DNA from 4 places in the Lentibacillus halophilus genome. Region 1 is predicted to be linked to each of the others. Evidence: riboswitches for the same ligand, from Rfam matches in the RefSeq annotation. Region 1 holds a riboswitch; each other region holds the start of a gene.

Region 1 (4,757 bases):
AGCGGACGCTTTGTTCGCCATAGCCACCCGGGATGAATCAATATCTTTCAAAAGATCGGGGTTTGAGGCGTTAATCGACAGCACCGCCGCTCCGTCTTTGGCGTAGCCTTCATAAAGATCGACTTTCCACTGCGGAATGGTTCCGATCACCTCATCCGGTGCATGTTCGAATTTCAAACGTGTCAATTCGTCGTCCGCCCAATTAATATGTACGTCTTTGGCGCCCATATCGTAGGCTTTCCGGGCAACGACCCGGGCGAAATCGGCCCCTTCAATCGGTGCGTTAATCATGAGTGCCTGATTGTCCTGCAGATTGACACCGGTGCGCAAAGCCAGGTTTGCGTATTTTTCCATCGTTTGTGTCGATACCATAGTGATCCCTCCAAATAGCCAAATGAAATTTCCATTGTTATTATTTCATATATGTGAAACATTACCAAATCATGAATCGCTCATCCCGTTACGATTGATTCCACGGGTAGCTGGTTGAAAATGTCGTCGCCATCTCTTTGGACTGTTTTCGCCGTTGCTTCCGTTGTTCAGCACGTCCCGGAGCCGAGGCGTTCAATTGCTTCTCATGATCGGTTTCCGGATAAACGTGCGGAATCGGTGTCGGCTGTCCTTCATCGTCAATGGCGACGAATGTCAGAAAGGCTGTTGTACACACGTTTCTATCACCTGTCAGCAAATTTTCGGAAACCGTTTTGATAAAGACCTCCATCGACGTGTTATGCGTCCACGTCACAAACGCTTCCACGCAGATCGAGTCGCCTTCTTTGATCGGCTCCAAAAAGTCAATCGAATCCATGGATGCTGTAACGACCGGTAGTCTCGCATGCCGGACAGCAGCAATAGCGGCCACATCATCAATATGGGCCATCAGCTTGCCTCCGAACAAGGTTCCATGGTTATTCGTGTCAGGCGGGAGCACGTGCGTTGTTTTAACAGTCAATGAATTGATGCACGGTTTCGATTCCATATCTATTCCTCCATGTCGTTGCTTGATTCGTTATCGTAGGTTCATATCAGGTAACCGTTCCTATAAAATCGGTGACAGCAGCCGTGAAATTGATTCTTTGAACCGGATGCCGAGGGAACGGGTCAGATACAGTTTTCTCGTCATTTGCGTTGAAACGGCAATATCATTCTTGTATGCGTCAAGAAGCCGCTCGGCCAACCCTTGATCATACAGGAACGCATTCACCTCAAAATTAAGTCGAAAACTGCGCACATCAATATTCGCTGTGCCGACCGAAGCAATTTTCCCGTCAACAATAATCGTTTTGGCATGCAGGAAGCCTTTCTGATAAATATACACCTCTGCTCCAGCTTTCAATAGGTCCCCGACATACGACATTGTTGCCCAATATACGAACATGTGATCCGGTTTGCTCGGAATCATCAGTTTGATATCCACCCCTGACAGCGCCGCAATGCGCAGTGTATCCTGCAGGCTCTCATCGGGAATGAAATAAGGCGTCTGAATGTAGACATACTCTTTTGCGGACATAATCATTTTTATGTAGCCATTTTTGATCTGTTCCCATTCGGAGTCTGGCCCGCTGGAGACAATCTGCACACCCACATCGCCGCACGGCTCATAATCATAGTACCGTTTATCATACGGAATGTCATTTCGAGATGCCTGATTCCAATCAAGAACAAAGCGCGTTTGCATCTGGGCAACCGCATCACCGCATATACGCAAGTGTGTATCACGCCAGTATCCGAATTTTTTATTGTGTCCGAGGTATTCATCACCAATATTAAAACCACCGATATAACCAATTTGCCCATCAATGATAGCGAGTTTACGATGATTTCGGTAATTGATCTTCAAATTGATTTTCGGGATTTTCGCCGGAAAAAATGATTCGATTTCAATACCGGCATTGCGCAGGCGCCGCACAAATTTTTTACTAATGCCGCGGGATCCCAGATCATCGTACAACACCCGCACGTCAATTCCCTGCTGTACCTTTTTAATTAAAATATTGGCAATGGACATACCCAGCTGGTCATGACGGAGGGTATAATACAGCAGATGAATATGGTCCTGGGCATGTTCCAGATCGTCCAATAAAGCTGAAAATTTTTCCTCCCCATCTGTAAAAATCCGGACACTATTATCCTGTGTAAATATGGCGTCATCATTGTGCAAATGCATATAAAAAAGATTTTTGTAGGCCGTCAGCCCCTTGTGTTTAAATGAAAAACGATTCTCTTCCATAGCACGCAGTTGATTCTGCACCGACGTTTTCACACCAAGTTTGCTTTTGGTGTCCCACGTAAAAATGCGCTCACGGCTAATACGTCTTCCAAAAATTAAATATAATATAAATCCGGCAATCGGAATAAACATGAGTACCATTAGCCATGCCCACGTCGACGTTGCATCCTTGCGCTCCAGGAAAATAATCGTCAGTGCCAGCGCAATATTAAATACCAGTATCCCCCAAACAAACAATGACCAGACACCCAACGACAAAACCTCACTTTTTCAAATACCAATACCCTTACTATAGCATAATTTTTACCGCGCTGGTATGTGTATAACGTTGACATTTTTAAAATATGCATTTACCAGTCTGTCATACAGAAAAGAAAAAGTCGCACCTCTGTTTATTTTCCTTTATCTGTTGACGTTTACACACATATATGTTTATAATATTCACTAAATTAATAATAACATCTCTTATCAAGAGCGGTGGAGGGAATAGGCCCAGTGAAGCCCGGCAACCGGCAAGGCATATGCGTTGCAAGGTGCTACATCCTACAGGTCGGAGAGATCTGAAGATAAGAGGAGGACGGTTACATACAAAAACCCCTCTTCTCTTATGGAAGAGGGGGTTTTTATTGCACCTCTTCCTCCAGACAAAGTCATAACACTTACTATTAAAGGAGGAATTATTGATGAGTGATTTTCATCGTAACAACCAGGAAACACAACTGCTTCACGGAGGACAGGAACCTGACCCGTCAACAGGATCACGGGCGGTGCCCATCCATCAGACGACGTCCTATGTGTTTCGGGATTCCGAGCATGCGCAAAATGTGTTTGGTTTGGCTGAACCGGGAAATATTTATACCCGTATCACCAACCCAACCATCGATGCATTTGAACAACGTATGGCGCTTCTAGAGGATGGCTCAGCTGCTGTTGCTACCTCCTCGGGCATGGCAGCCATTACTATGGCGATTATGACCATTGCCGGAAGCGGCGATCACATCATATCCGACAGCAACCTGTACGGTGGCACATACAACCTTTTTGCCAACACACTGCCCAAATATGGCATTCAAGTTTCATTTGTCGACGGGACGGATCCGGAGAGCATTAAAAACGCCATAACAGATCAAACAAAAGCAGTCATTGGCGAAATTATCACCAACCCGAGCCTGAATGTGCTTGATCTGGAAACCATCAGCGGTATAGCTCATGATCATGGCATTCCTCTGATTATCGACAATACGTTTGCAACACCGTATGTTACCAAACCGCTTACGTGGGGTGCGGATGTGGTTGTCCATTCAGCAACGAAATGGATTGGTGGCCATGGCACGTCGATTGCCGGTGTTGTCGTTGACGGAGGCCGATTCAATTGGGCGAATGGCAACTTCCCGGAATTCACGGAACCGGATGATAGTTATAACGGCTTGCGGTATGCTGATCTCGGACCGACGGCTTTTGGCACCAAATTGCGCGTTCAAATGCTCCGAGACATCGGTGCCTGCCTGAGCCCGTATAACGCCTTTTTACTTCTGCAAGGTCTCGAAACACTGCATTTGCGAATCGAGCGTCATAATGAGAATGCTAAATACGTTGCTCGGTACCTGCAGGGGCACCCGGCCGTCGAGTGGGTTAATTATCCGGGTCTGTCCGATCACCCCGCCCATGAAACGGCGAATAAGTATTTGCAAAACGGGTACGGATCAATTATTACATTTGGCATTAAAGGCGGACGTGACGCCGGAAGAAAACTGATCGACAACGTCACACTCTGGTCCCACGTTGCCAATGTCGGTGATGCGAAATCGTTAATTATCCATCCGGCATCGACCACCCATCAGCAACTCAGCGACGAGGATTTGGTTAAAAGCGGCGTTTCCGAAGAACTTGTCCGTCTGTCAGTTGGACTGGAATCCACATCGGATATCCTTGCTGATCTTGACCAGGCCATTGTTAAAGCAACCGGCGAGGAACCGACGATTCAGACGACGGAAGAAGACGCCATCAGCTGGCTGCTTGCATCGCCGTTCGACCGCACCGGTGGAGGCTTACGCCAAAAAACGATCGCACTCATCAGTGATGATCAAACGGACAGTGCATGGGCGGCAGCGCATCAGCTTAAGACGCTGGGTTTCCAAATTATCCACGTCAATGCACCCGCATCCGACGCCCCGTCCATCGCGAAGGATGAAGGCAGCCCGGATATTATCGACGCCGTGTTGATCGCCGACAATGAACTTGCACCGGAACGGATCGACGAACTCACGCGGCTCAATGGAAAAATAGTGTGGATACAGCATTCCCAACCTGCGACGAAAACAGTGAACAAAGCTGCCGAGGCGGGTATTACCGTTATTTCCGGAAAAAATGCGTATGACGAAGCTGTGCGCCTCCGAAGCAGCAGTGCCCAATAAACACATCTAATGCACTAAAATCCGCTTATAAAACTTTCTATACAGGAGCGAGTACACCCTATCGTGTACCGCTCCTTTTTCACTTTATAGGGTGTGTTCGACTGTTGTCTGAG
Region 2 (4,757 bases), 760 kb from region 1:
TGCTTGCATCGCATTTTCGGAAATCTTGGCAGCATTTCGCATATACGAAAGCTCACGCTCAGATTTAATGATCCGCACCCAGTTAACCAGATTGGTGCCATCTTTGAACGTGGCACTGGGCAATCCTTTGATTAATTGCATATAACTTCTTGCTGTAAAATAATAGGCATCAAGCTCCACAGCAATTGCTTTATGCCCATATTTTCGTTCCCTGAGCACATCTGTCACGAAGTCCATAGGATGCCTTACATCAGATTGTACATAATGGTCCCCATAGCTAATAATGTGGTCATCATCAAGCCACGTTGTATATCGTGCTGCGTTAGCATCCTGACCGCGGCCCACCCAAATGGGTTGTTCTTCCTCAAGCATGACAATCAACATCTGTTGAACGTAAAACGACCATGCATCATAGCCTGATAAATAATTCATATTTGCCGGATCCGTTACAAGCAACAAATCAATTCCTTCATTCACCATGCGCTGTTTCGTTTTTTTTAATCGCTCCTGAAACTCCGAAATTGGAAAAGTCAGCATCGGACACCCCTCCCTAAGCATATTTGTAAGCGCTTACTAAAACTCGCTAAAATCAATAAGCCCTAATGGATGCTGCCTTAACGCTTTGTTAAAAGTATATTTGTACCATCCTTACCCGCAAGCGACTCCTCAGTTTTTGGTATATACCTATACGTATGATGATACAATTCTCTTATAATGTATGGTGATTGTTGTAGTTTTGTTACTATATTATAGGAACTATGATTTAAAAATGTCAATTAATATTCAAAATTGTTTAAAAATTGCTTGCACATCCGGCCATATATCTATATAAACCACACAACCATGTGAATGACATTTTTACACTGGTGTCGTTCACTGAACAGAACATCGGATGAACTGTTCGAATCATCGACAAAATATTACCCGGGAAATAAGAACTGGTGTTGCATTATCGTCATATAAACGTATAAAACTGTCCATCTTGCAACCATTTCATGTATGAATGGTATATTCGTTGAATTTTATTCTCTTTTAGTTGTAAACTGTAAATAAGGAATGAACAAAAGGAGTTGAAAATCATGGCAAAAGTCCTCGTACTATATGCTAGCCTGACAGGCAGCACAGAAATCATGGCAGAAACGATAAGTGATTCTATAAAGGCAAATAATCACGATGTTGATTTTAAGTCCTTTGATCTTGATCCCATCGATGCCAAAGAAATGGTCAATTATGACGGCATCCTTTTGGGGTCTTATTCGTGGGACGATGACATTCCGTTTGAGGTGGAAGATTTTTATCAGGACATGGACGATCTGGACCTTACCGGCAAATTAGTCGGGACATTCGGATCCTGTGATTCCTATTACGACATATACGGGCCGGCTCTTGATACCTTGGCATCCAAATCGGAAGAACGAAATGCCACAGTATATAGCGAAAAGCTGAAAATCGAATTGGAACCGGATGATCAGGAAATCGAGCATTGCGAAAAATTTGCAGAAGGCTTTTTGCAACAGCTCACAACGTAAAGGTCCTCTTACACATATACGATTCACACAAAAACGCGAACCTGCCGCCATAGGCCTGATTCGCGTTTTTTCATTCGTATCATGCTAGTGCCGTTTAACCAGCCCGCCGGCGTCTTCGTTCAAACATATTGACGAGAATAACACTGGAAAGCGCTATTAAACCGCCGATGATGGACAATAGGCTCGGCAGCTCCTGCAGCCACACCCATGCAATAAGGATAGCAAACACCGGTTCAATATACATCATGCTAGTAACCGCGCCGGCCTTCCCGGACGAAAGCGCAATCGCCCATGTTACATACCCGATGGCTGCCGGAAAAATACCGACATACAACGCTGCAAAATGTGCCTCCAGGGTTGCGCTCTGAACCGTTTCCAGTAAACCAGGTGAAAAAATCAACAAAGGCAATGTTCCGGCCCATGTAAAATAAGCCGTCAGTTCAACTGGTCGATACTTAGGCAATAATGTTTTTTGAAAAACAAAGAATGCTGACGTCGCTATCGCCGACACAACAATCAGCAGCGCACCACCTGATATCGCAAACGCAGCATCCGCTGAACCGACTGTTATCAAAAAAATCCCGATGAAGCCGATACCTAGACCAATCCAGCTAAATAAACTTGGATACTCCTTTAAGGCAAAAACAGCAATAATGGCTGTGAATATAGGAGCCGATGCAACAATCATCGCGGTCGTTCCAGCTGTCACCGTCTGTTCCCCAAAGGTGATTCCGGTATGATAAATTGTAATGCCGATCCAACCGAGAACCAGAATCTTCAGCACATCTTGCTTCGCTGGCAATCGGAATCTCGTCCTAGGCCAAAGCGCATACAACACAAAGGCGCCTGAAGCAATCAAAAATCGAACAAGGACGAGATGACCGGAACTATAACCGCCATGCAGACTGGCACGGATACCTGCAAATGAGGATCCCCAAATAACAATTGTAATAAATGCCATGACCATCGCTTTTTTATTCATAAACATTCCCCCTTGTCCGCTTTCCTATTATACAGGAAATTCCGGAAAAAGCTAAATTGGAAGAAGGCTTTTTATCGGAATAATAGCAACAGTTCGTTCATCTGGTTAACGATTCAGTTTAAAAAAGCCATCCGTGGAACGATTATTTCTTTGATAGCCGCATATACATCTTTTAAATGGGATGCACCGTCTTTTTTCAATTCTTCATTGACAACGACTCGTATTACCTGTAAATTAAACATTACATTTTAATTGAATACCGCTATTTTCTTATCCAGAGAGGTGGAGGGACTGGCCCTTTGATACCTCGGCAACAGGCTTATCGAGCACTGTGCCAATTCCAGCTAAGCGTTATGCTTAGAAGATAAGAAGAGTTCAATAAAGGTTGTTGACCCTCTTCTTATTTGGAAGAGGGTTTTTTAATTATTTAATGACATTTAAGGAGCGATACCCATGACAGATCATCCGTTACATGATGAAACAGTTCTTCCGCAAATCGGAAATCAGAAAGATGAAACACTCAACGCCATCAGTTCACCTATTTATTTATCCACTGCATACCGTCATGACGATATCGGAAACAGCAATGGATACGATTACACGCGAACAGGTAATCCGACACGAGATGTTCTTGAGACGGCAGTGGCAAAGCTGGAAGGTGGTGACACGGCCTTTGCAACCAGCTCTGGAATGAGCGCCATTCAACTCGTGTTTTCCCTTTTTGAAAAAGACGATCATATTATTACTTGCCGTGATGTATACGGGGGCTCTTACCGCTACTTTGAGATTTTAGAGCAAAAACACGGTTTCCAATTTACATATTGGAACGGAGATGATTGCAGCACATTGAGCGAATGGATTCAGCCAAATACGAAAGCTATATTTATCGAAACACCAACCAATCCATTGATGAAACATATTGATATTACCGCTTGTGCGGAAGTGGCAAACAAACATGATATCTGTCTTATTGTCGATAATACGCTATATACACCACTCATCCAACGTCCACTTGACCAAGGAGCAGACATTGTCATTCATAGTGCTACCAAATACTTGGCTGGGCACAATGATGTACTCGCCGGTATCGTCGTCTCTAAAGGACAAGAAATCAATGAAGAACTTGCCTTCCTTCATAATTCCATCGGAGCGACCCTTTCACCATTTGACTGTTGGCTTGTTATAAGAGGGATGAAGACATTAGCACTGCGCATGCGTCAGCACGAACATAATGCTAAGCACGTTATCCAATTTCTTAAGTTGCATCCACTCGTGGAAAACGTTTTGTATCCAGGCAAAGGGGGCATGCTTAGCTTTTTGCTAAAAGACGAAGAACTCGTTCTCCCCTTTCTAAAATTATTACGGTTATTCACATTTGCGGAAAGTCTTGGTGGTGTGGAAAGTTTTATCACTTACCCAGCAACGCAAACACATGCTGATATTCCAGAAGAGATCCGCAGTTCTTACGGTTTAACCAATCAGCTGGTACGCGTATCGGTCGGAATTGAAGATGCCGATGATTTAATCCAAGACCTTTACCAAGCACTGGAATCCTTGCAAACAACGAACGTATAAGTGACGTAATATAAAGAAAAACATCAATCAGTGAAACCAAGGCAGGCTCCTTGTCCGGCATGGACGGGAGCCTGTCTTGTTATCCAGCGCCACCACTCTATGATTGCATGTCATAGCTACTACACTATCATCCATTTTCGAAAATGAAAAATAATAGGCAATTTTCCTATTGGATTTTTTGTTTTTCCATGCTAAAATACTTAAAACATATATTTCCGATAAAAATAATGAGGATTTCTGGAGAAGGAGGGTTATGATGCATTTAGACATTAATAACGTAAGCAAAAGCTTTTTTCGTCATGGGGAACAGTCGATTCAAGCGTTACAAACTATTAATCTTGCCATTGAAGACGGGGAGTTTGTTTCCTTACTGGGGCCATCCGGCTGTGGCAAGTCCACGTTATTGTCCATGATGGCCGGATTGTCAACACCTTCATTTGGTTCGGTTTATCTGGATGATAAAGAAATAATGGAACCGGGACCTGATAAAAGCATGGTCTTCCAGGAACCAGCGTTATTCCCGTGGATGTCGGTCAAACAAAATGTCACGTTTCCGTTGCGCAAAAGCATGAATAAACAAGAACAGGAACACGCTGCTGCCCAATACTTGAAGATGGTCCACCTCAGCCAATTTACCGGAAATTACCCGCATGAGCTTTCCGGCGGGATGC
Region 3 (4,757 bases), 950 kb from region 1:
AGTAATGACGAGTCTAATCATCAAAAACAAAAGGAGATCAAAATTCTTCGGTTGAAGTTTATTGTTTCGGCATTACTAACTTTTCCTTTAGCTTGGGCCATGTTTGCGCATTTTAACTGGGCTTCCTTTATGTATGTCCCCACAATATTGACCAACCCGTTTTTTCAGCTTGTCATTACAATTCCCATTCAGTTCATAATCGGCTTTCCATTCTATGAAAGGGCCTGGAAGGCAATAAAAAGCGGTAGCGCCAACATGGATGTTTTAGTCGTATTAAGTACATCAGCGGCTTTCTTTTACAGTCACTATATCACGTTTGTGTCATATTCTGCACTACCCCCAGGACATCCGACGTTATATTTTGAAACGAGCGCCTTTATTATAACATTTATTTTATTAGGTAAGTTATTGGAAGCAAAAACGAAATTGCGAACGACTGAGGCTGTCAAAAAGCTTTATCAATTGCAAACCAAAACAGCAATAATATATAAAGATGGCCAAGAATGTAACATGCCTGTTAACCAAATATTACCAGGAGAGATTCTTATCGTTAGGCCCGGCGAAAAGGTTCCAATTGACGGACAAGTGATTAAAGGAAATTCCATGATGGATGAATCTCTTTTAACCGGTGAAAGTATACCAGTGGAAAAAAACTCTGGGAAATCAGTGTATGCAGGAACTGTTAATCAAAATGGTCTACTAACCATAGAGGTGACGAAGCGAGATTCAGAAACGGTTTTATCGCAAATTATTGATGTTGTAGAGGAGGCACAAGCTTCCAAAGCGCCTATACAGCACATAGCCGATAAAATCACAGGCGTTTTCGTACCTATCGTTATCGTTATCGCATGTATTCCATTAGCGGCATGGTATACAAATTTTCTGGAGATGTCGTTTAACGAAGCACTGGAAAAAGTCATTGCTGTTTTAATCGTAGCGTGTCCATGTGCCCTCGGTTTAGCCACACCAACATCCATTATGATTGGAAGCGGACGGGCTGCGCAGTTAGGGATTCTATTTAAGGAAGGGAAACATTTAGAATTATTAGGTAACTGCAAAACCTTAATTTTAGATAAAACAGGGACACTTACAAAAGGGTCCCCTCACATAACAGACATTTACGTTGAGCATTTCAGTGAAAATGCATTTCTGGAAACAATCGCCGCGGTCGAAAACAATATCGAGCATCCTGTAGCAAAAGCAATTGTCAATAAAGCGAAAACGAAAATGCATGCGATTCCTCAAGCATCTCAAGTGGTTTCTCTCCCAGGTTATGGTGTACAGGCGTATGTACACGGAAAACAAGTAACGATTGCTAAAGCCAAATACTTTATAAAAAACAACTACCCCCTCCCGCAAAAAGCATATCAACTGATGACACAGTTGGAGGCAGAAGGAAAAACAGCTATGATTGCATTTATCCATTCACGTTTTGCTGGAATCATTGCCGTTGCTGATGATATGAAAACATCTTCTGCAGACGCTATTTCCCGTTTAAAACAGTTAGGATTCGATATCTCTATGCTGACAGGTGATAATACAAATGCAAGTAGGGTTATTGCAAAAAAAGCGGGCATAAATAATTATCAAGCAGAGGCATCTCCACACGATAAAGCTGATGTCATCAAGCAATTACAGCAAAACGGAAGTACGGTTCTGATGGCAGGTGATGGCATTAATGATGCCCCTTCCCTTGCTGTTGCCGATGTCGGAGCAGTAATTGGGACGGGATCAGATATTGCAATTGAATCCGGAGATGTCACGATTATCAAAGGCGATTTAAATCGATTGGTTGATGCCATCCTGATTAGTAAAAAAACAATGCGGAATATAAAGCAAAACCTATTTTGGGCGTTTCTATACAACGTTATCATGATACCTTTTGCTATGATTGGTGTGCTGGCTCCTTGGTTGGCCGGAGCAGCAATGGCCTTAAGCTCGGTTTCTGTTGTTTTAAATGCACTTCGATTAAAAACAGTGCCACTCTGACAAACATAAGCAAGATTTTTATGTTTACGTCACGTTAAGATGCACAAAGACTATTTTGTAAATCGTATAACGTGTCCATTTTCTTTTGTACCCTTGACTTTCACTTTAAATCAAGTGTATGATTCATATCACATTATAAAATATTTCAATTTTCTTATCCAGAGAGGTGGAGGGACTGGCCCTTGGAAGCCTCGGCAGCGGACTTGTCAAAGTACTGTGCCAATTCCAGATGCTACATGCTGAAGATAAGAAGAGACGCCAAACATTGTATATTTAGCCTCTTCTTACTTTAAGAAGAGGCTTTTTATATGAAAACAGAGGGAGGAATACGCATGAAGCGCAGTTTGGAACAACGATTATACGAAGGAACCGTTATTGTCGGGGAAGGGTATTTATTTGAATTGGAACGAAGAGGATATTTACAGGCCGGTTCCTTTGTGCCAGAGGTGGCCTTGGAACATCCGGATGTTTTAAAACAAACCTACCGGGACTATATGAATGCCGGTTCCGATGTCGTTTTGGCATTTACATACAATGCCCATCGTGAAAAAATGCGGATTATCGGCAAAGAAGATCAGCTGGAACCGCTGAACCGTAATGCCATTCGTTTAGCAAAAGAGGTGGCCAAAGAGCACCCAACAGAAGAAGCGCTGGTTGCCGGCAATATATCCAATACCAATATTTTTGATCCGGAAGACCCCGCCTCCAAAGATACTGTGCGAAACATGTTTGCTGAAATGATTTCATGGTGCAAGGAAGAAGGCGTCGATTTTATTAACGGCGAAACATTCTACTATTACGAAGAGGCACTCATTGCACTTGAAGAAATTCAGAAACAGGATTTACCGGCTGTTATTACATTCGCGATGATGGGCGAAAACATTTTACGGGACGGTTATACAGTAGAAGAGGGCTCTCGTCTGCTTTCAGAAAAAGGAGCGCTTGTCGTTGGTATGAATTGTTTCCGCGGTCCGAATACGATGCAGCCATATTTGGAAAAGATCCGCGAAAATGTGGGCGGATATGTTGCCGGCTTGCCAATCCCGTATCGGACATCAGAAGAACACCCGACATTCTTCAACTTGCCTGATGGGGGATGTAGCTGTCATCTGCCGTTAGAAACAACATTCCCGACGGCACTTGATCCTTTATACCATAACCGTTATGAACTGGCCGAATGGGCCAAACAGGCAAAAGATATCGGTTTGAACTATATTGGCCTGTGCTGTGGAGCATCACCGGCAATGTTACGTGCTGTAGCTGAAGCCGTTGGTGTGAACACAATCAACTCCAAATACTCACCGGATATGGAGAAACACTTCTTGTTCGGGCAAGACGAAACACTAAAAAATCATAATGTGGCTTATCGGACAAAAGCTTAACACCTACGAGAAACGGTTCACATTTAGAACCATCCTGCATAGTGGACAGACTATTGCAGGATGGTTCTTTTTCAAAAACGATACCTATCATCGAACAACCAATACCGGAACGTGCGAATGATGAACGACGTAATGACTAACGCTTCCGAGAAACTCTTTAATACCTGTCAGTCCTCTGCTGCCAATCACAATTAAATCACACGCTTGATCATCGGCATGTTCTAAAATGGATTGAGATGCTTTCCCTTCCACGGCGTAAAAGTCCACGTAATTGGGAAGTGTCGCCATTTTTTCTTTTGCTTCAGAAAGAACCGCATTGCCATATTCATGCATCGACTGTTGCATATCCTCAAATACATCTTCTATCACGTAGGGTGTTTGCGGCAGTTCGATTGTATATAACACATCAACTTTAATCGATACATTTGTTTCAGCAATCGCCACTGTCTTTTCCAAAGCTCTTTTAGCTACATCGGAACCATCATAGGCGAGTACTATTCTTTCACAAAACATTCATCTTCACCTGCTTTTTTTAATTAATGATACGCCGTTTGAGCGTAAACGTCGGCGTGCTTCTTGTTTCGACTTTTCAATAAATAAACACCATAAACGATGATAAAAATTACCATGCAAATGGAAGACATTCGATACATCATCGCATAACTGGTTGCAGCAGCAATAGAACTTAGCACTAGCGATCCTAATGCCACTCCTAAATCCATAAAGGATAAAAAGGTACCGTTTGCGGCTCCTTTCCGGTCTGAGTTCGATCGATCAATAGCCCACGCCTGCAGTGATGGCTGAACCGCCCCAAAACTTAACCCGTAAAAAACAGACGTCAGAATCAGCATAGGCACGGTCGTTGTATATGATAAAAGCAGTAATCCTATAAGCATTAAAATGGCTCCTGGAAATACAACAATAGCAGGACCTCTGCTGTCAAATAACTTACCAATAAATGGTCGGGATATTAAAATCATTAAACAATGCCCGACGAAATAAATCCAACTATTTTCAATTCCTACTTCTTCACCGAAGATGGCAATAAAACTCATTAAACCACCGAACGGAATGGCTAACAGTAAACAAAGCAGTGATGGAAGCAGTGCTTGCTTTTCGAAAAGACTTTTCCAGAAGGATTCTTTTTGTTTGTTTGCCTGCTTGTCCAGCTTATCCAGTTTTGGAATCGAAATGCCTTGGGTGAACAAAAATCCGATGATCATAAATACCGTTGTTAAAATCAATATCATATTAAAATCATAATGATTCAACACCGCAATGCCAATAATCGGCGCAATGGATGTTGCAAGAATAACGGATAATGCATAATAGCCTGTCCCTTCTCCGCGCCGGGCATCCGGAACGTTATCCGACATAATCGTAGCG
Region 4 (4,757 bases), 1.0 Mb from region 1:
TTGTCATTGATTGCTTGAATAATTTCGTCTGTTGTCGTCGCCGCATACAGTTGATCTCGGAACGATGTATCCATCAAAAACGTTGACAATCGAGAGAGAGCTTCTAAATGGTCGTTATTCGCCCCTTCACTTGCCGCAATCATGAAAAAAAGATGAGCTGGCTGTCCGTCCAGCGAAGCAAAATCAATCCCATCGCCGGAACGTCCAAACGCTATGGCCGGTGTTTTCACTGCAGCTGATTTCGCATGCGGAATGGCGACACTTTCACCGATGCCGGTTGTGCTTTCTTCTTCTCGGGACCAAATATCGTGTTTAAAGGTTTCGGCTTCTGTCAATTTCCCTGCCTCATCCAGCTTTTCAACCAGTTCATTTAACACATCGTCTTTCGTATTAGCGTTTAAATCGAGTATCAGCGTGTCTTTCTTTAAAAGCTCGGTTATTTTCATTTACATCACATCCTTGCTTATCGTGGAAAGTTTTACTGATTGGAACAATTCTTCTGCCTGGTGTCGTTCACATAAATCACTTGAAAAGGCTGTGGCACTGCCGCAAGCGACACCGAATTGAAAAGCCTCCACCATGTTTAATCCTTTTTCATAAGAAGCCAAAAACCCGGCAACTACCGAATCACCCGCACCAACTGTGTTCTCAACATGGCCATCAGGAGCCGATGCTGCTAGGGCGATGTCGCTGTTGACAAAGAGAGCACCTGTCCCACCCATCGACACAATCACATTACTCACACCTTGTTCCACTAATTGCTGCGAGCACGAATGTGCGTCATGCCAATTATGAATCGTGGTATCAAACAGTTCGCCTAATTCTTCCTGATTCGGTTTCATTAAAAATGGCTGCTGTTTAGCAAGCTTTTTTAACCTTGGACCGGACGTATCCACAACAAGATGCACGTGTCGTGTCCGGCATAACTCACCGACTTTTTCCAAAAATGTATCCCGAATACTGTCAGGTATCCGACCGGCAAGCACGACCGTATCCCCCTGCTGTAATGCCTGCAGTCTGGAAAATAATTGCGCCTGAAGGTTTTCTCCGAGAACAGGACCTGGACCATTTATTTCCGTTTCCTCATCGGCTTTTATTTTTACATTAATCCTCGTCGTCGTGCCAGTACGAACAAATTCGGTAAAAATGCCTTCGTTCTGTAAAAATGTCTCTATATAATCGCCGGTAAATCCACCGACAAATCCCAGTGCTGCCGTATTCGTACCCAGTCTTTTTAACACACGGGATACATTGATACCCTTTCCTCCGGGATAGTACGCAACCTGTTCGGTACGGTTTAAGTCGCCGGTTTGAAAGGTCTGCACATAGGTCGTATAATCAATCGATGGTGTCATGGTACACGTATATATCATGGCGACACGCTCCTAACGTCAGTATGATCTTTTAAAGAGTTAAGCATGTGCTCGTCTGTCAACGTCGTGATCAAACAAGCGGCATCTAATTCAGCAACGCCGGCAAATGTCACACTTTGATATTTACTGTCGTCAGCTAGTACGTATTTGCTTCGAGCCAAATTCAATGCTGAACGTTTAACAACTGCTTCCTCGGGATCCGGCGTTGTATACCCATACACTGTATCAAACCCGTTCACTCCGATAAAACAAGCATCAAACCGGTAATTTTCCAGCATTTCCATGGTTTGTGTGCCAATCAAAGCACTTGTTTTTGACTTCATATAGCCACCGGTCATGTAGGTGGCTATCCCATTTTCCGCGAGCGAATCAATATGTGTGAGGCCATTGGTGACGACGGTTACCTGTTTTCCCTTTAAAAAAGGGATCATCTGCATTGTCGTTGTACCGGCATCCAAAAAAATACAGTCGCCTTCCTCAACAAGTGATGCTGCGTGTTTGGCAATCGCTGTTTTTTCTTGATGGTTTTTGGTTGCCTTTTCACCAATGCTTGATTCACTATTTATCTGTTCATGAATGGTCGCACCGCCATGAATGCGTCGCAGCTTATGCTGGTTTTCCAATTCAGTTAAGTCCCGGCGAACAGTTGATTCCGATGCTCCCGTTATCGCGGAAACATCCTGAATAGTAACGGTTTGTTTTTGATTAATTAAATCAATGATTTTTTGATGACGGTCACTTGTAAGCATACGCCACCTCCCCATCATCATCTTTCACGGTCATTATATCGAAAACGATTACAAAAATCAATCAAAAGTATTCAAAATCAATCAACAACATTCATATATCTCTAATAGAACGCGTTGACACATCTGTACTTGTCTATTATACTTTTTATCTACCAACAAATTTCATATATCTTATCCAGAGTGGCTGAGGGATCTGGCCCAGTGAAGCCCGGCAACCTGCTTAATTCATGGCAAGGTGCCAATTCCAGCAATTCGCGTTTCAGGCGTTTTGGCAGATAAGGTGTTCGGACTGACGCCTTCCAAAACGGAGGGCTTTTTTATTTTTCATTAAAAACGTCGGCGCAGATATCCTTTTCGAAATGACATCATTGATCATTCGACGATCTTGATCAAAAAGCCTGAATACACTTGATACAATCATGAATGGGGGTAACGACATGAATTCTTTAGATTTGAACAAGGGACGCGCATCGGCGTTAATACCATTTATCATTTTTCTATTTTTATTTATCGGTTCCGGTGTGGCTAGTGGGGATTTTTATAAGTTGCCGGTACTGGTCGCGGTCTTTATCGCTGTATTGGCTGCGTTATTTATGAACCGAAACATAGCCTTTAACGATAAACTGGATTCCCTGACCAAAGGAGCGGGGCATCCCAATATTATGCTCATGGTCATTATTTATCTCTTGGCCGGTTCGTTCTCCGCCGTTGCTGAAGGGGTTGGTGCGGTCGACTCCACCGTCAATTTGGGGCTGACAATCCTGCCAGGAAATCTACTCATTGTTGGCTTATTCGTCATCGGCTGTTTCATATCCATTTCGATGGGTACGTCGGTCGGTACGGCTGTTGCGCTTGCGCCCATTGGTGTCGGACTGGCTGAGCAAACAGACATGAGCATCTCGCTTATTTTAGGTGCTATCATCAGTGGCGCGATGTTTGGCGATAATTTATCCATCATATCAGATACAACCATCGCTGCTGTCAAAACACAGGCTGTCAAGATGAGCGATAAATTCAGAGTGAATATTTTCATAGCTCTTCCCGCTGCTATCGTGACAGCTGTTATTTTCATTGCTCTAACATGGAATACCGGTGGATCGATCAGTGGCGACCACCCATTTGATCTGATCAAGGTGGTGCCTTATTTAGCTGTCCTTATTTTTGCTGTTGCTGGTGTCAATGTTCTTTATGTTTTAATCGGCGGGATTATTCTTGCGGGGTTGGTTGGTTTTATTTATGGAACTTTCGACGTGATGGGTCTAATGACGTTGCTTGGCGATGGTATGGCCGGCATGCAGGAGTTGGCTCTGTTAGCCATTTTACTTGGCGGGTTGGTTGAACTTATCCGCGTGAATGGCGGCATTGACTTTCTGTTATACACGATCAGCAATCGAATTAACTCCAGAAAAGGAGCTGAAGCTGGTATCGCCGGTCTAGTCAGTGTTTTTGATTTGTCTACAGCTAACAATACCATCGCTATTATCAGTGTCGGGTCTTTGGCCAAACAAATTGCTGAACGATTTGGTGTTGACCCACGTCGCACAGCAAGCGTTTTGGATATTTTCGGAAGTGCCTTTCAGGGGATTTTACCTTATGGTGCTCAATTACTGGCAGTTGCCGGCGTTGCGTCCATCTCCCCCGTTTCCATTATGCCATACTGCATTTACCCGGTCTTACTGGGGATCGCCGGCATGATTGCCATAGCAACAGGATTCCCGCGGTTCTCAGTGCAGGGGACCAACTCTCATCAATAATGGACGAAACAAATCACCCTGGCAGCAGGGTGATTTGTTATTCATTTGGCAATGGTTGGGTTGGATTAGTTTACATTTTTAACCAAACGCAGGATACCTTCTGTGAAATCGTTGTGACAATAATGAACGATTCTTCCATTTATTCCTTTAAAATCTCTCGCGTTTTCTCGAGAATCTCCTCATCTTTCAGCCGGAATTTAAATTCCACTCTTCGGGAGGCCTTCGCACTATAATCACCTTCATCATCCGTCCGGAAGTCGGTGTAGGACTTGCCGTTGACGGTTAATTTATCCTTTAGATGCTCTTGAATATTTTGATAGGGAAAATCATCACTAAGAATATATTCCGCCACACTGTACGCCCTGTCCTGCGAGAGCTCCATATTATATAAATAGCCGCCGTCACGATCAGTATGGCCTTCTATAATAATTTCAGCAACATACTTTTCATAGCCGCTCTGCAATAAAATATCCAAATACTTCGGGACGAATTCATCTAAAAACTGAAAAGAATCCGGCTTCAGTTCCGATTTATTATAAGGAAATAATATTTCCGTATCAAAAATAATCGCACCTGTCTCCTTATCCACTTCAATTCCCATAGATGAATCACTGAATTCCGCCTGCAGTTCATTGACTAGCTCGGAACGCACCCCCATGAGTTGATCGATTGTCTTTTTCATCTCTTCAATCTGCAAGGATTTAATAATCATCATTGCAATAAAAATCAGGATAAAACATAACAAAATAATGGTCAGCAGATCGGTGAACGATGGCCAGAAGTGGTCTTCTTCCTGCTCCTTTTTGAACAACCGCCCATATTTAGTCGTCATCGCGGTTCAACCTTTCATCGTTCATACGGTCTTGTCGGTCCATACGATC

The links. A riboswitch is a leader RNA that binds a small molecule or an ion and turns the genes downstream of it on or off. The one in region 1 is predicted to bind S-adenosylmethionine.
Region 2: linked by a shared signal. The riboswitch ahead of ACZ5Q7_RS00070 (PLP-dependent transferase) and the one ahead of ACZ5Q7_RS03495 (PLP-dependent aspartate aminotransferase family protein) in region 1 are both predicted to bind S-adenosylmethionine.
Region 3: linked by a shared signal. The riboswitch ahead of ACZ5Q7_RS08460 (homocysteine S-methyltransferase family protein) and the one ahead of ACZ5Q7_RS03495 (PLP-dependent aspartate aminotransferase family protein) in region 1 are both predicted to bind S-adenosylmethionine.
Region 4: linked by a shared signal. The riboswitch ahead of ACZ5Q7_RS08870 (Na+/H+ antiporter NhaC family protein) and the one ahead of ACZ5Q7_RS03495 (PLP-dependent aspartate aminotransferase family protein) in region 1 are both predicted to bind S-adenosylmethionine.

The regions. Positions count from the first base shown of each region.
Region 1 covers NZ_AP043750.1:766,257-771,013, forward strand. The annotation lists gene ACZ5Q7_RS03480 (aminopeptidase) at 1-372, opposite strand, end outside; gene ACZ5Q7_RS03485 (acyl-CoA thioesterase) at 461-979, opposite strand; gene cls (cardiolipin synthase) at 1,040-2,482, opposite strand; SAM riboswitch class I at 2,693-2,803, shown strand; gene ACZ5Q7_RS03495 (PLP-dependent aspartate aminotransferase family protein) at 2,914-4,644, shown strand.
Region 2 covers NZ_AP043750.1:10,772-15,528, forward strand. The annotation lists gene ACZ5Q7_RS00055 (M24 family metallopeptidase) at 1-537, opposite strand, end outside; gene ACZ5Q7_RS00060 (flavodoxin domain-containing protein) at 1,080-1,529, shown strand; gene ACZ5Q7_RS00065 (DMT family transporter) at 1,624-2,511, opposite strand; SAM riboswitch class I at 2,779-2,882, shown strand; gene ACZ5Q7_RS00070 (PLP-dependent transferase) at 2,965-4,086, shown strand; gene ACZ5Q7_RS00075 (ABC transporter ATP-binding protein) at 4,343-4,757, shown strand, end outside.
Region 3 covers NZ_AP043750.1:1,717,129-1,721,885, reverse strand. The annotation lists gene ACZ5Q7_RS08465 (heavy metal translocating P-type ATPase) at 1-1,989, shown strand, start outside; SAM riboswitch class I at 2,141-2,241, shown strand; gene ACZ5Q7_RS08460 (homocysteine S-methyltransferase family protein) at 2,322-3,371, shown strand; gene ACZ5Q7_RS08455 (universal stress protein) at 3,459-3,884, opposite strand; gene ACZ5Q7_RS08450 (MFS transporter) at 3,908-4,757, opposite strand, start outside.
Region 4 covers NZ_AP043750.1:1,795,013-1,799,769, reverse strand. The annotation lists gene ACZ5Q7_RS08885 (PTS fructose transporter subunit IIABC) at 1-446, opposite strand, end outside; gene pfkB (1-phosphofructokinase) at 447-1,373, opposite strand; gene ACZ5Q7_RS08875 (DeoR/GlpR family DNA-binding transcription regulator) at 1,370-2,122, opposite strand; SAM riboswitch class I at 2,291-2,404, shown strand; gene ACZ5Q7_RS08870 (Na+/H+ antiporter NhaC family protein) at 2,560-3,876, shown strand; gene ACZ5Q7_RS08865 (OmpA family protein) at 4,016-4,708, opposite strand; gene ACZ5Q7_RS08860 (MotA/TolQ/ExbB proton channel family protein) at 4,698-4,757, opposite strand, start outside.